DNA from 4 places in the Paenibacillus sp. FSL H8-0260 genome. Region 1 is predicted to be linked to each of the others. Evidence: riboswitches for the same ligand, from Rfam matches in the RefSeq annotation. Region 1 holds a riboswitch; each other region holds the start of a gene.
What was found. Region 1 has a riboswitch for thiamine pyrophosphate ahead of thiC (phosphomethylpyrimidine synthase ThiC). Riboswitches for the same ligand answer to the same signal wherever they lie in the genome.
Positions count from the first base shown of each region.

Region 2: linked by a shared signal. The riboswitch ahead of MHI51_RS13030 (ABC transporter ATP-binding protein) and the one ahead of thiC (phosphomethylpyrimidine synthase ThiC) in region 1 are both predicted to bind thiamine pyrophosphate.
Region 3: linked by a shared signal. The riboswitch ahead of MHI51_RS09890 (thiamine phosphate synthase) and the one ahead of thiC (phosphomethylpyrimidine synthase ThiC) in region 1 are both predicted to bind thiamine pyrophosphate.
Region 4: linked by a shared signal. The riboswitch ahead of MHI51_RS02305 (ABC transporter substrate-binding protein) and the one ahead of thiC (phosphomethylpyrimidine synthase ThiC) in region 1 are both predicted to bind thiamine pyrophosphate.

Region 1 covers NZ_CP150298.1:6,142,695-6,145,825, reverse strand. The annotation lists gene MHI51_RS27210 (beta-galactosidase) at 1-1,223, shown strand, start outside; TPP riboswitch at 1,295-1,403, shown strand; gene thiC (phosphomethylpyrimidine synthase ThiC) at 1,507-3,131, shown strand, end outside.
Region 2 covers NZ_CP150298.1:2,952,483-2,955,613, reverse strand. The annotation lists gene MHI51_RS13040 (amino acid ABC transporter permease) at 1-344, opposite strand, end outside; gene MHI51_RS13035 (amino acid ABC transporter substrate-binding protein) at 398-1,234, opposite strand; TPP riboswitch at 1,457-1,560, shown strand; gene MHI51_RS13030 (ABC transporter ATP-binding protein) at 1,759-2,454, shown strand; gene MHI51_RS13025 (ABC transporter permease) at 2,435-3,131, shown strand, end outside.
Region 3 covers NZ_CP150298.1:2,267,212-2,270,342, forward strand. The annotation lists gene MHI51_RS09885 (SDR family oxidoreductase) at 29-901, shown strand; TPP riboswitch at 988-1,089, shown strand; gene MHI51_RS09890 (thiamine phosphate synthase) at 1,202-1,807, shown strand; gene thiS (sulfur carrier protein ThiS) at 1,846-2,049, shown strand; gene MHI51_RS09900 (thiazole synthase) at 2,105-2,872, shown strand; gene thiH (2-iminoacetate synthase ThiH) at 2,907-3,131, shown strand, end outside.
Region 4 covers NZ_CP150298.1:519,507-522,637, reverse strand. The annotation lists gene MHI51_RS02310 (hypothetical protein) at 1-1,108, shown strand, start outside; TPP riboswitch at 1,267-1,377, shown strand; gene MHI51_RS02305 (ABC transporter substrate-binding protein) at 1,540-2,589, shown strand; gene MHI51_RS02300 (MTH1187 family thiamine-binding protein) at 2,668-2,961, shown strand; gene MHI51_RS02295 (ABC transporter permease) at 2,958-3,131, shown strand, end outside.

The DNA of each region.
Region 1 (3,131 bases):
CTCAGTTCTCTACTATTTTTTATGACCCGAATGAGCGGAATCCGCTGAATGATAGAGGCTGGGGACTGTCGTTATCTGTTGTTCGTTCGATATCCCCGAATTTCTGCATTATGGAGCAGCAGTCGGGCCCGGGTGGCTGGGTGAACCGGATGGATATGCCTTCTCCAAAGCCCGGGCAGATGCGGTTATGGACTTATCAGTCGATCGCTCATGGAGCAGATATGGTGTTATATTTCCGCTGGCGGACAGCTACGATGGGCAATGAAATTTATTGGCATGGAATCAATGACTATCATAATCAGCCTAACCGGAGAGTGCGGGAAGCGGGGCAGATCGGTCAGGAGCTGGCAGCAGCAGGTCATGCGTTTGTCGGTACTCGTAATCAGGCTAACATTGCTATTGTTCGTGATTATGACAATGAGTGGGATGGAGAATACGATGTTTGGCATGGCCCGTTTATGTGGAAGAGCAATAAGGAGTGGTACAAGGCGCTTCAGCGGAAGCATATCCCGAATGACGTACTCTATTTACGCAAAAAAACAACGCTGGAGGAGCTTGCAAGGTACGACGTGCTTATCTATCCTCACCCAGCGATTATGACAGATGAGACAGCAGCACTGCTGGATGAATATGTTCAGCAAGGCGGCAAACTGATCTTCGGCTGTAGAACCGGCTATAAGGATGAGCGCGGACAATGTTATATGCGTCCTTTCCCAGGTGCTGCTAAGGATCTATGCGGGATCACAGTTGAAGAATTCACAATGGTTAAGGGCAGTCGTCAGCCAACAACAATTAGCTGGTCGGGCGTGACCGAAGTCGTTACAGGAGCAGATGACTTTAATGATATTCTCAAAATAGAGGAAGCTTCGGTTGAAGTGATGGCGGTTTACGCCTCTGATTATTATGCGGGAAAACCGGCGGTAACTAGAAATCGTCGCGGCAAGGGTGAGGTTTGGTATTACGGAGCCGTATTTAATGAACAGGCAGCGGCTGAGATCATAAATTTAATTGATCTACAATCGCCAGCAGATTGGCTGGAGCTCCCAGAAGAGGTAGAGCTGCAAGTCCGTACCGGAGCTTCTTCCAGTTATGCTTTTTTGCTTAATTATAGTGAGACTCCTGTCACGATCCATCTTCATGAGACCAAAACAGATTTACTGAGCGGCACAACATTGTCGGGCGAGGTGCTTCTGGAAGGATTTGGGGTATTGGTGTTAAACTAACGTATACATTGATCTCACATTTGAGTAGATTTGGATAATTCTCTCTTTTCGGTTATACTTTGAAGTAGCAATTATATAGTCACGGGAGCTTGGTGGAACCAGGCTGAGAGGATAGTTATAACTATCGACCGTCAAACCTGATCTGGATAATGCCAGCGGAGGAAATGGAGCTCTATTTCTATTTGTCTACTCTAAGGCCGCATCTTATACAGATGTGGCCTTTTCTATGTGTGGGGAGTAGACCGTCTCCGCTTGATCAAATCACCTTATAGGAGGAATTGAGATGACAAGCGAATTGAACAACGATCCAATCAATCTATCAGCTTTTCCAGCAAGTCAAAAAGTGTATGTAAAGGGTTCACGGCCTGATATTCAGGTGCCTATGCGGGAGATCTCACTTAGTCCAACTGCGGGCATAGACGGCGAAGAGGAGAATGCTCCAATTCATGTCTATGACACAAGCGGGGCTTATACGGATGCTAATATTCATACTGATATTCGTCAGGGGTTAGAGCCCAATCGTCTAAGCTGGATTGAGGAACGAGGGGATGCGGAAGCGTACGAAGGAAGAACCGTGAAGCCTGAAGATAACGGGAATGCAACGGGAAAAGCTGTGGCGGAAGTGTTTCCAGCGCTCCATAGAAAACCTTTGCGAGCGAAAAAGGGGCGTAATGTCTCTCAAATGCATTATGCACGCAAAGGGATTATTACTTCGGAAATGGAATACGTTGCGATTCGTGAGAATGTGACACCGGAATTTGTAAGAGATGAAGTAGCCCGCGGCCGCGCCATCATTCCAGCGAATATCAATCATCCAGAGAGTGAACCAATGATTATTGGACGCAATTTTTTAGTGAAGATCAATGCCAATATAGGAAATTCCGCAGTATCCTCATCCATAGAAGAAGAGGTAGAGAAGATGAGATGGGCCACCCGCTGGGGTGCAGATAATATAATGGATCTCTCCACAGGTAAAAACATCCATACGACACGCGAGTGGATCATCCGTAATTTTCCTGTTCCTATTGGAACGGTGCCTATCTATCAAGCGTTGGAAAAAGTGAATGGGAAAGCGGAAGATTTAACATGGGAAGTGTACCGTGATACGCTCATTGAGCAAGCGGAGCAAGGGGTTGATTATTTTACCATTCATGCGGGGGTTCTGCTTCGTTATATCCCGTTGACGGTACAACGTATGACAGGCATTGTTTCAAGAGGTGGCTCCATCATGGCGGCATGGTGTCTTGCGCATCATCAAGAGAACTTTTTATATACACATTTTGAAGAGATATGTGAAATCATGAAGCTGTACGATGTTTCTTTTTCCCTAGGCGATGGATTACGTCCGGGTTCGATTGCTGATGCGAATGATGAAGCACAATTTGCCGAGTTAGAGACGTTAGGTGAATTAACAGCTATAGCTTGGAGTCATGATGTACAGGTGATGGTAGAGGGTCCAGGACATGTGCCGATGCACTTGATTAAAGAGAATATGGATAAGCAACTTGAAACTTGTAACGAAGCCCCTTTTTATACATTAGGTCCACTGACTACAGATATTGCGCCTGGTTATGATCATATTACCTCTGCTATAGGTGCAGCGATGATTGGTTGGTTCGGTACAGCTATGTTATGTTACGTAACTCCGAAGGAACATCTTGGCCTGCCTAATAAGGAAGATGTACGTATAGGGGTCATTACTTATAAAATAGCGGCTCATGCCGCAGATTTGGCGAAAGGGCATAAAGGAGCACAAGACCGGGATAATGCTCTTTCGAAAGCCCGTTTTGAATTTCGTTGGCGTGATCAATTTCATTTATCGTTAGATCCTGAGCGAGCGCTCGAATATCATGATGAGACATTGCCTGCGGAAGGCGCTAAAACAGCTCATTTCTGTTCCATGTGCGG
Region 2 (3,131 bases), 3.2 Mb from region 1:
GACAGGATAGCAGCGCGTACGATTTCCGATGAATAAGCCCCTACGCTAAGGGTAAATCCAATGGTGGCGGCAATGAAAGGGTCGAGTACAATACCAACAGCCGGCAAACCATAAAATATAATAAATAGCTGCACTAACAACGGGGTTCCCCGAATGACCCATACATAAAAACGGGCGATTAGCTTCGGAATTACCCACGGTGAAAGACGTGCCAACGCGGTTAGGATCGCCAAAATCAATCCAAGCACAAAGGAAAGTAGCGCCAACGGAATGGTAAAAGCCACCCCGGCTTTAAGCAGGGGTAGCAGTGTATCTAAGAAAATTTGTATTTTGCGGTCATCCATTATTCAGACATCCTTTTTAGCTTCTAGGCTTAATTAGCCTTGCTAGCCTTGTATTATTTCGAAACGTCAGCTCCAAAGTATTTCTCGGAAATTTTCAAGTACGTTCCATCACTTTTCATCTCTTTAATCGCATCACTGACCGCATTCACCAGCTCATCATTGCCTTTCAGGAATACCGCAGCACTTTGTGAGCCTTCAGGAATCTCATCAACCACTTTAATTTTTGCATCTGGTTTTTGTTTTTTCAGATCCAGATAAGACAAGCCATCATTCACAGTTGCATCAATACGTCCCGAAGTCAGCAGATCCATCGCTTGATTGAAACCGTCCGTAGCTACGATTTCAGCACCGTTCTCACGAGCGATGTCGGATAAGTTACTGGTCAGGGATTGTCCGGCTTTTTTACCTTTTAGATCAGCAAAGGTCTTAATATCCTCATTGTTTTCGCTCACGATCAATACTGCCTTGGATACAATATAGGGTTCAGAGAAATCATATTTCACTTTGCGATCTTCGTTAATGGAAACTTCATTAAAAATGACATCAAACCGTTTCGCATCCATCCCAGCAAAAATACCATCCCACTGAGTTTCAAAAAATTCAGCTTCAACACCTAAACGTTTGGCTACTTCTTCGGCAATTTCCACGTCAAAACCCGTCAATTTCCCCGCAGTGTCATGATAAGTAAAAGGTGCATAAGTCCCTTCTGTACCTATCCGCAATTTGCCGCTGGCCTTCACAGCCTCCAAACTGTTTTGCGCTGAAGATGCTGCTCCACCATTCGTTCCAGCTGTTGGTTCAGCAGCCGTATTGGTATTCGAATTATTGCCGCAAGCCGCTACAAGAACCACGGTTAACGCCAATATAATAGTTAGACTCCATTTTTTCATTATTAAATCCCCTCTCTCTATCCGGTTTTTTTCCGGTAAATTGAATAGTACACTGCCATCACATGATCGTCAATGCTTTTTTCCGATAATATACATCGGAATTGTAATATTAACTAGATTTCTACTTATATCTTACCCAATCTTGGATTAATCCTTCACTTCTTTCTCTCTTTACTTCTCAGAAAGATATGGTATATTTATAAACAAATTAATATGGACCTGTTATTTCACTAGGGGAGTCGGCCGACTGAGACGGAGCTTCAAGCTCCGGACCCTTGGAACCTGATCTGGATCATACCAGCGGAGGGAAGTGGAGCAGAATTTTCATCAAGCATGTTAAGTGTTATTATGCAGAATGAACTTTTTGACCCATTCATTTCCTCTGGAAATGGATGGGTCTTTATTTGTTTAGACGCTCCACAAAAATATTAGGAGGTTAGATCATCACGACCATTTTATCTATGCAAGGCCTAACCTACTCTTTTCCGGAAACTGAACAACCCCCTGTATTCGCAAATCTATCCATGGATATCAGGCAAGGGGAATTCGTCTCCGTAGTAGGTGCTAGCGGATGCGGGAAAAGCACATTTTTCAAAACGGTTGCCGGTTTACTCGAACCTACTCATGGAAAAATAAAACTCCCTACGCTCCCCTCAACCGCTAGTCGTTTAGGTCAGATCGCTTATATGCCTCAGCAGGATTTATTGCTGCCTTGGAGAACAGTGCTCGACAACTGCCTTTTGCCCTGGGAGATCAAGCCCAGATTTAGTAAACAGAAAACGATCACTCAGATTCGGGAAATGTTGGCCCGCTTCGGCTTAACAGATGTAGAGAAGGCTTATCCCCATGAACTTTCGGGAGGTATGAAACAGCGAGTAGCATTTCTGCGCACCTTAGTGGCTGGAGGCGGAAGTGGTCTTATGCTGCTGGATGAGCCCTTTGGCGCTCTCGATGCCATGACCAAACGTGAGATACACCGTTGGCTGTTGGAGTTATGGGGTGAACTGAATCAGACGATTATGCTCATCACTCATGATCTGGAAGAAGCACTATTGCTCAGTGACCGGATTTATTTATTATCTGGCGGTGCGCACAGCGAATTACAGGAGATCATTGTCGATCTACCAAAACCAAGACATTATAAGATGAACTATGAACCCCGGTTTATAGCACTACGGGCAGAGTTGGAGCGAAGATTGCATGCAACCTATACCTATTAAAAAACATCTAGACAACTATGGTCCCTTCCTTCTTCTGGTACTGCTCATTCTTGTAATCTGGGAGTCAGCTGTTCGCCTTCACTTGATTCCAGCCTTTATTCTCCCTGCACCTTCATCTATTGGCATCGCATTGATCGAGCACAGGCAATTGTTATTCGGACAACATTTATTAGCGACGTTGCAGGAGATACTGGTAGGTTTTGTCCTTTCTGTGGTTTGTGGTGTATTGCTGGGCATTGGAATGTTCCTGTTTCGCCCCGTAGAAAAGGCCATCTATCCCTTCCTTATCATTAGCCAGACGGTCCCATTAATTGCGCTATCCCCCATTTTTATTATGTGGTTCGGATATTCGCTGTGGAGCAAAGTGGCTGTGGTGTTTTTAACGGCTTTTTTTCCAGTCGTAGTGAGTACATATGATGGACTTCGTACAAGTGGCCAGACTTACAAGGACTTATTATTAACATTTGGTGCAAACCGCTGGCAGCTGCTTGTCAAAACCCAAATTCCACTGGCGTTGCCTGCTTTTTTCTCTGGCTTAAAGCTATCCATTGTATACTGCGTCATCGGAGCTACTATCGGGGAATGGCTCGGCGGCAGTAAAGGACTCGGTTACTTCAGCCGCAGAACGGCCGGAAATATGCAGAGCGATGAAATGTTCGCGGCTGTATTTCTGCTGT
Region 3 (3,131 bases), 3.0 Mb from region 1:
ATTTGCTTAACGAGAGGAGATAGGGAAGATGTCAGGCAACAATAAACAAGCTACAAAAACCTTACCCCCACAGGAGCAGCATCATCAGCCAGGGATTGAGAGTGAAATGACGCCGCTGCCCAAATACGAGCCGGCAAATTATAAAGCAGCAGGTAAACTGCAAGACAAGGCGGCGTTAATTACCGGTGGAGACAGCGGAATTGGGCGTGCAGTTGCTGTGCTTTTTGCTAAAGAAGGCGCTGATGTGGTCATTTCATATCTTAATGAACACTCAGATGCAGAGGAAACTAAACGTCAGGTCGAGCAGGAAGGCCGCAAATGTATCCTAATTCCAGGTGATATCGGTGACGAGAAATTCTGTAAGGATCTTATTAAACAGACGGTGGAGGGCTTAGGAAAGCTTGATATTCTCATCAATAACGCGGCAGAGCAACATCCGCAAGCTAAGATCGAGGATATTACTTCCGAGCAGCTTGAGCGTACTTTCCGTACGAATATATTTGCGATGTTCTATTTAACAAAAGCAGCTATGCCTCATTTAAAAGCAGGATCTACAATTATAAATACAACTTCAATTACCGCTTATCGCGGAAGCCCGCAGCTGCTGGACTATTCATCAACTAAAGGAGCTATTCTTAGCTTCACACGATCCTTGTCCACGAATCTGGCAGAGAAGGGCATACGGGTAAACGGTGTTGCACCAGGTCCAATCTGGACACCGCTGATTCCCTCTACCTTTGATGCAAAACAGGTTAGCGAGTTTGGAGGTACACAGCCTATGAAACGGCCTGGACAACCAGAAGAGCTGGCACCAGCCTATGTATATCTGGCCTCTGACGATTCCAGTTATGTGACTGGACAGGTTATTCATGTAAATGGTGGCGAGGTAGTAAACGGTTAGATTAGAACAGCTAATGTGAATAAATGGGTGTATTTCAATAAAAAAATATGTTACTATAACCACGTTAGCATTTTAAAATTGTATATTTATGTCACTAGGGGTGCCGATTGGCTGAGACGGAATGGATTTCCGGACCCTTTGAACCTGATCTGGTTAAGACCAGCGTAGGGAAGTGGAGAACGAATTTCTGTTATCGGGCTATTTGTAGTACCGTCTATATACAGATTCTGACTGCCTTCCTTACGGGGGCAGTTTTTTTGTTTTTTACTGACCTACAGGGAAGTGAGAGAGGAGATCGTGATGTTGCAAGCTGAGATCCATCTAATATCAGACGGCAAGCTACAGCTGAGACATTTTGTTGAACTAGCTGTCACGGTGCAGACATGGGTCGATTATATTCACCTGAGAGATAAGCAATGTCCTGCATGCGAACTGCTCGCTGCGGCACAGCAGCTGTTGGCTGCCGGTATGCCCGCTACCAAACTGATAATCAACGACCGGACCGATGTAGCCTTGGCAGCTGGTGCCGCGGGGGTTCAGTTGGCTTGGCACAGTCTGAGTCCGGTTACAGCCCGGCGAATTGCACCTCAGCTTCGGCTGGGGAGATCGGTTCATTCTCCGGAAGAAGCGGCGAATGCCTCAGAGCAGGGAGCTGATTATTGCTTGTTTGGTCATGTATTTCCCTCGGATAGCAAGTTAGGGCTGCCCGCACGTGGGTTAGAGCTGCTTGCAGAAACGGTGAAGACCAGCTCTATTCCTGTAATTGCGATTGGCGGAATTAGCCCCGCTAATGCGGCGCAGATCATCAGGAAAGGTGCGGCAGGAGTTGCTGTGATGTCCGGTATTTGTGGAGCGGATGATCCTTATGAGGCCGCCAAAGCTATTCATAAGGCGGTTCATTCATAGCCTGAAGGTAACAGCATGGGCGAAGGGGGTGATTCAGAATGAAGCTGTTGATTAACGGGAAATCCGCAGAGTGTTCTGGTGGTATTCAAACTATAGCTGATTTGATCAGTCTTCCTGAGTGGTCGGGTCGTCTGATGATCATTGAGCTGAATGGAGAAATTGTCAGTAAGGAGAATTATGAAAGTACTGCTCTGAGCGAGGATGATCGTTTGGAACTGGTGCACTTTGTTGGTGGGGGTTGAGATGGAGCGGTATAGAATTTTGAGAAATTTATACGAACCAAAGGGAGGTAATTTCATGCATGACCCGTTACATATTGGCGGCATCGAATTAACCAGTAGATTATTTATCGGAACCGGAAAATATAGCCGGAATACGCTGATCCCCGAAGTGATCGCAAGCTCTGGTTCTCAGGTGATTACTGTAGCGCTGCGCCGAGTGGACCCGCAAGGTGGAGCAGAAAATATCATGAACCACATTCCCGGCCACATGATTCTTCTGCCTAATACCTCAGGAGCGCGTACAGCGGAAGAGGCAGTCCGTATTGCAAGATTAGCAAGAGCTGCGGGACTGGGGAACTGGGTCAAGATCGAAGTGATCAATGATCAGAAATACCTGCTTCCAGATAATCTGGAGACCATACGAGCTACAGAGATTTTAGCAGCGGAGGGTTTTGTAGTACTGCCTTATATGAGTCCGGACCTTTCGGCTGCTTTACGTCTGAGAGATGCCGGTGCTGCTGCTGTGATGCCGCTTGGTGCGCCGATCGGAACGAATCGCGGCCTGCGCACCAAGGAGCTTGTGCGTATTCTTATTGAAGAAGTGAATTTGCCGATTATTGTAGACGCCGGGATTGGCAAGCCCTCGGAAGCGGCGGAAGCAATGGAGATGGGGGCCGCTGCTGTTCTGCTTAATACGGCTATTGCAACGGCACGTAATCCGCTCGTCATGGCGGAAGCGTTCCGTGAGGCGATATCCGCTGGCCGTAAAGCTTATTTGGCAGGACTGGGTCCTGTAGAAGAAGTTGCTTTTGCTTCGTCACCGTTGACTGGATTTTTGAACTGAATTTGATAGGTCACGAAAAGGAGGGAGGATTAGCATGAACTTTTTTGACACACTGGCCCGCTTGGAGCAGTATCCTTATGAGCAACTGTGGAAGGAGTTCCGGGAGGATGACGTTAGGCGGGCGCTTGGAAAAGACAAGCTGAACGAAAATGATTTGCTGGCATTGCTCTCTCCGGCAGCAACGCCGCTGCTAGAGGAGATGGCGTTGGCTGCACAGCGACTGACCCGTGCACATTTTGGTTATTCGATGCAGCTGTTC
Region 4 (3,131 bases), 1.3 Mb from region 1:
GGATATATTCATATGTCCTTTTCAGCTTGGATTCGTGACGATACGTGTCCAGCTGGAGGGGGATTCAATTCCCTTTAGTATTGCCCTAGAATTCGCGGATCGTTTCCGTGCGCTAGAGAATACCTTCATACAGGATGATTACACTTATATTCATTGCGGGGAACAGACCTATGAGATGGTAGAGGATTTTGTCTTCCGAAATTTGGTGGATGGACTGGAGCCATATCTGGATCAATCGGATATCAATGGGGCTTATTTCGAGACCCTTCCTTTTTTCGTAGATGAAAGAATGCAGGTGCAAGCTTTTTATGGCTTTCAGAATGAAGAAAGCTCTGATGAGATTAGTGTAAATCTGCGCTATCGTGCCTCACAGCTTGATGGAATTGATCTCAACGGAAAGCCCTATGCCAGTGCCAGCGATCCAGCGTATATTGCAAACTATTGTCATGAGCATTCCTATAATCGCTGGGGTCCAGACACGTATTATATGATGAATGAGCAGACTTTTTGCTGCATGACCCGCGCTGAACAGGAGATTGCTGTTAGTCTAGCCAACCAGATGTACGGGCAATATTATTACGGATTTTTACTCAATATTTTCCACAAAATCGTTCTGCTAAAGCTCGCCAATATGCACTCCCGACTTCGGATTAATCATGATTATGAGGAAATAGACAATCTAATCTACTCCATCAATAAGTTCTCGGCTAAGTTCTACTTCTTGGAGTTGATTTCCCAGTCGCAGGGCCGGGAGATATTTCTTCAGCTGCGTAAAGTATACGGAAACGATGCTTTGTTCGAGGAAGTGAAAGAAACCTTAAATGACCTGTTTCAGTATCAGGATAAGTTTCAGTCCAAGCGACGGGATAATCTGCTGATGATTCTCACTGTATTTACGGTAGTAAGCGGGATTTACGGCATGAATCAGGTCATTGACGATTTGGATGGAAAGATTCAATGGAGTAAAATGATTGGTTATTCTCCCTTTGAATTTCTTGCCCTCTTCGTGATCATGAGCGGGATTCTGATCAGCGTTGTCCTCACGCTAGGGGCGCTGGTTAGTGAGCTTAAACGGCGTCACCGCAAGAAATATAAAGATCTAGACTAGCAAAAAAGAAACTACTGGATTGGAAAAATTCAGGAGTGCACTACTAGACATTCCGAGTACAGCCGTCTATAATACACCGTATGCGAGAAATATAAGATATAAAGTATGGGTACAAAACTTATGCTTACTTATATTGCACATAGAAATACCCGTTAACTTCATAGAACCAGGGGTGCTGGAATTGGCCGGCTGAGATTGTATCCCACAAGATACTGACCCTTATACCTGATCTGGATAATGCCAGCGTAGGAATCGCCAATTGGTTCTGGTCCCTGTGACCTTAACTAACCTTGCGCCAAGCCAGCGTCCCGATCACTCGGGGCGCTTTTTTTGTAAGATCACTAAAAGATGTAGAAAAACGTACATACTACACTTTACGGGTTCATGTTGTGAAGACGGGATTCTTGTAACCTTAAAGGAGAGAAGAAGACATGCACCTCAAAAAAGCACTTACGTTGTGCCTCACCTGTGTACTCATTCTTGCCATTGCCGGATGCGGCAGCAACAATGGGAATACAGCCGGAAACAAAGCAAATGCTACTGATCCAACTGCTGCGGCTGGGACGGATGCTCCAAAAGAGCTCACCAAAGTTAAAGTCGCACTCGACTGGACACCGAACACGAATCATACCGGTCTATACGTAGCTAAGGATCTTGGTTACTACGCTGAAGAAGGTCTGGATGTCGAAATCGTTCAGCCAGGCGCAGCGGGTTCTGATACTATGGTTACCTCTGGCGAAGCCGCTTTTGGCATCAGCGCCCAAGAAGGATTAACGCTAGCCCGTCTACAAGGCGTGCCCCTTGTCTCGATAGCAGCTATTATTCAGCATAATACGTCGGGATTCGCCGCTCCAGTAGATCGCAATATTAAATCACCAAAGGATTTCGAAGGTAAAACCTACGGAGGCTGGGGCTCACCGGCCGAAGAAGCAGCCATGAAAGCCATCATGGATCCTGAAGGTGGCGATGTAAAAAAGGTGAAGCTGATCAGTATCGGTGAAGCTGATTATTTTACCGCCGTCAAACGTGACATTGATTTCGCCTGGATTTTCTACGCTTGGACTGGTGTTGAGGCTGAGTTGCGTGGCGAGCCATTGGATATGCTGTACTTAAAGGATTATGCGCCGCAGCTCGATTATTACACGCCTGTGCTGACGACGAGTGAGAAGCAAATTGCAGATCATCCTGATCTGGTGAAGGCCTTCATGAAAGCCACATCAAAAGGTTATCAATATGCCATTGATCATCCGGAAGAGGCTGCCGGTATGTTATCGAAGGCCGTTCCTGACCTGGACGCCGACCTTGTCCTAGCTAGCCAAAAATGGCTTAGCCCAAAATACAAGGACGATGCTGCCCGCTGGGGCGAGCAAAAAACCGAGGTCTGGCAGAATTATGGCGACTGGATGTACGATCTGAAGTTGCTGGATAAACCGCTGGATGCTGCTAGTGCATTCAGTAATGATTTTTTACCGGCGGAGTAAACAACAATTGTAATGAATTACTTCGTTATCAAAGTTGGCTTTTTGAACTTACCTTATAAAATGAGAGGATTGATTATTGTGGCTAACACCCTACTAAGCATTCAAGTAATTCCAAAAACTCCGAACAATGAGGATTCCATCCCATACGTAGATAAAGCGATTGAGGTCATTCAGAAATCCGGTGTTAAACATCAAGTGAATCCACTGGAAACCACAATGGAAGGTGAGCTTAGCGAGCTGCTGGAGGTTGTGCGTCAGATGCAGGAGGCGTTGATCGAAGCAGGCAGTCCAAGCGTAATTTCGCAGATCAAAATCGCTCATAATCCTAACGGAATCAGCATGGATAAATTGACGGAGAAATATCGGCCGTGAGATCGACCTGGAAGCTAATATGGCCGCCCCTTGTGGCGGTCGTCTTCTTTTTAACCGTATGGCAGCTATCTGTATCTGTATTTCATATTGAATCCTGGATTCTGCCGAGTCCTGCTGATATTGCCCGTGAATCCACCAGTAACGCTTCTGGTCTTTGGGCTCATACGATG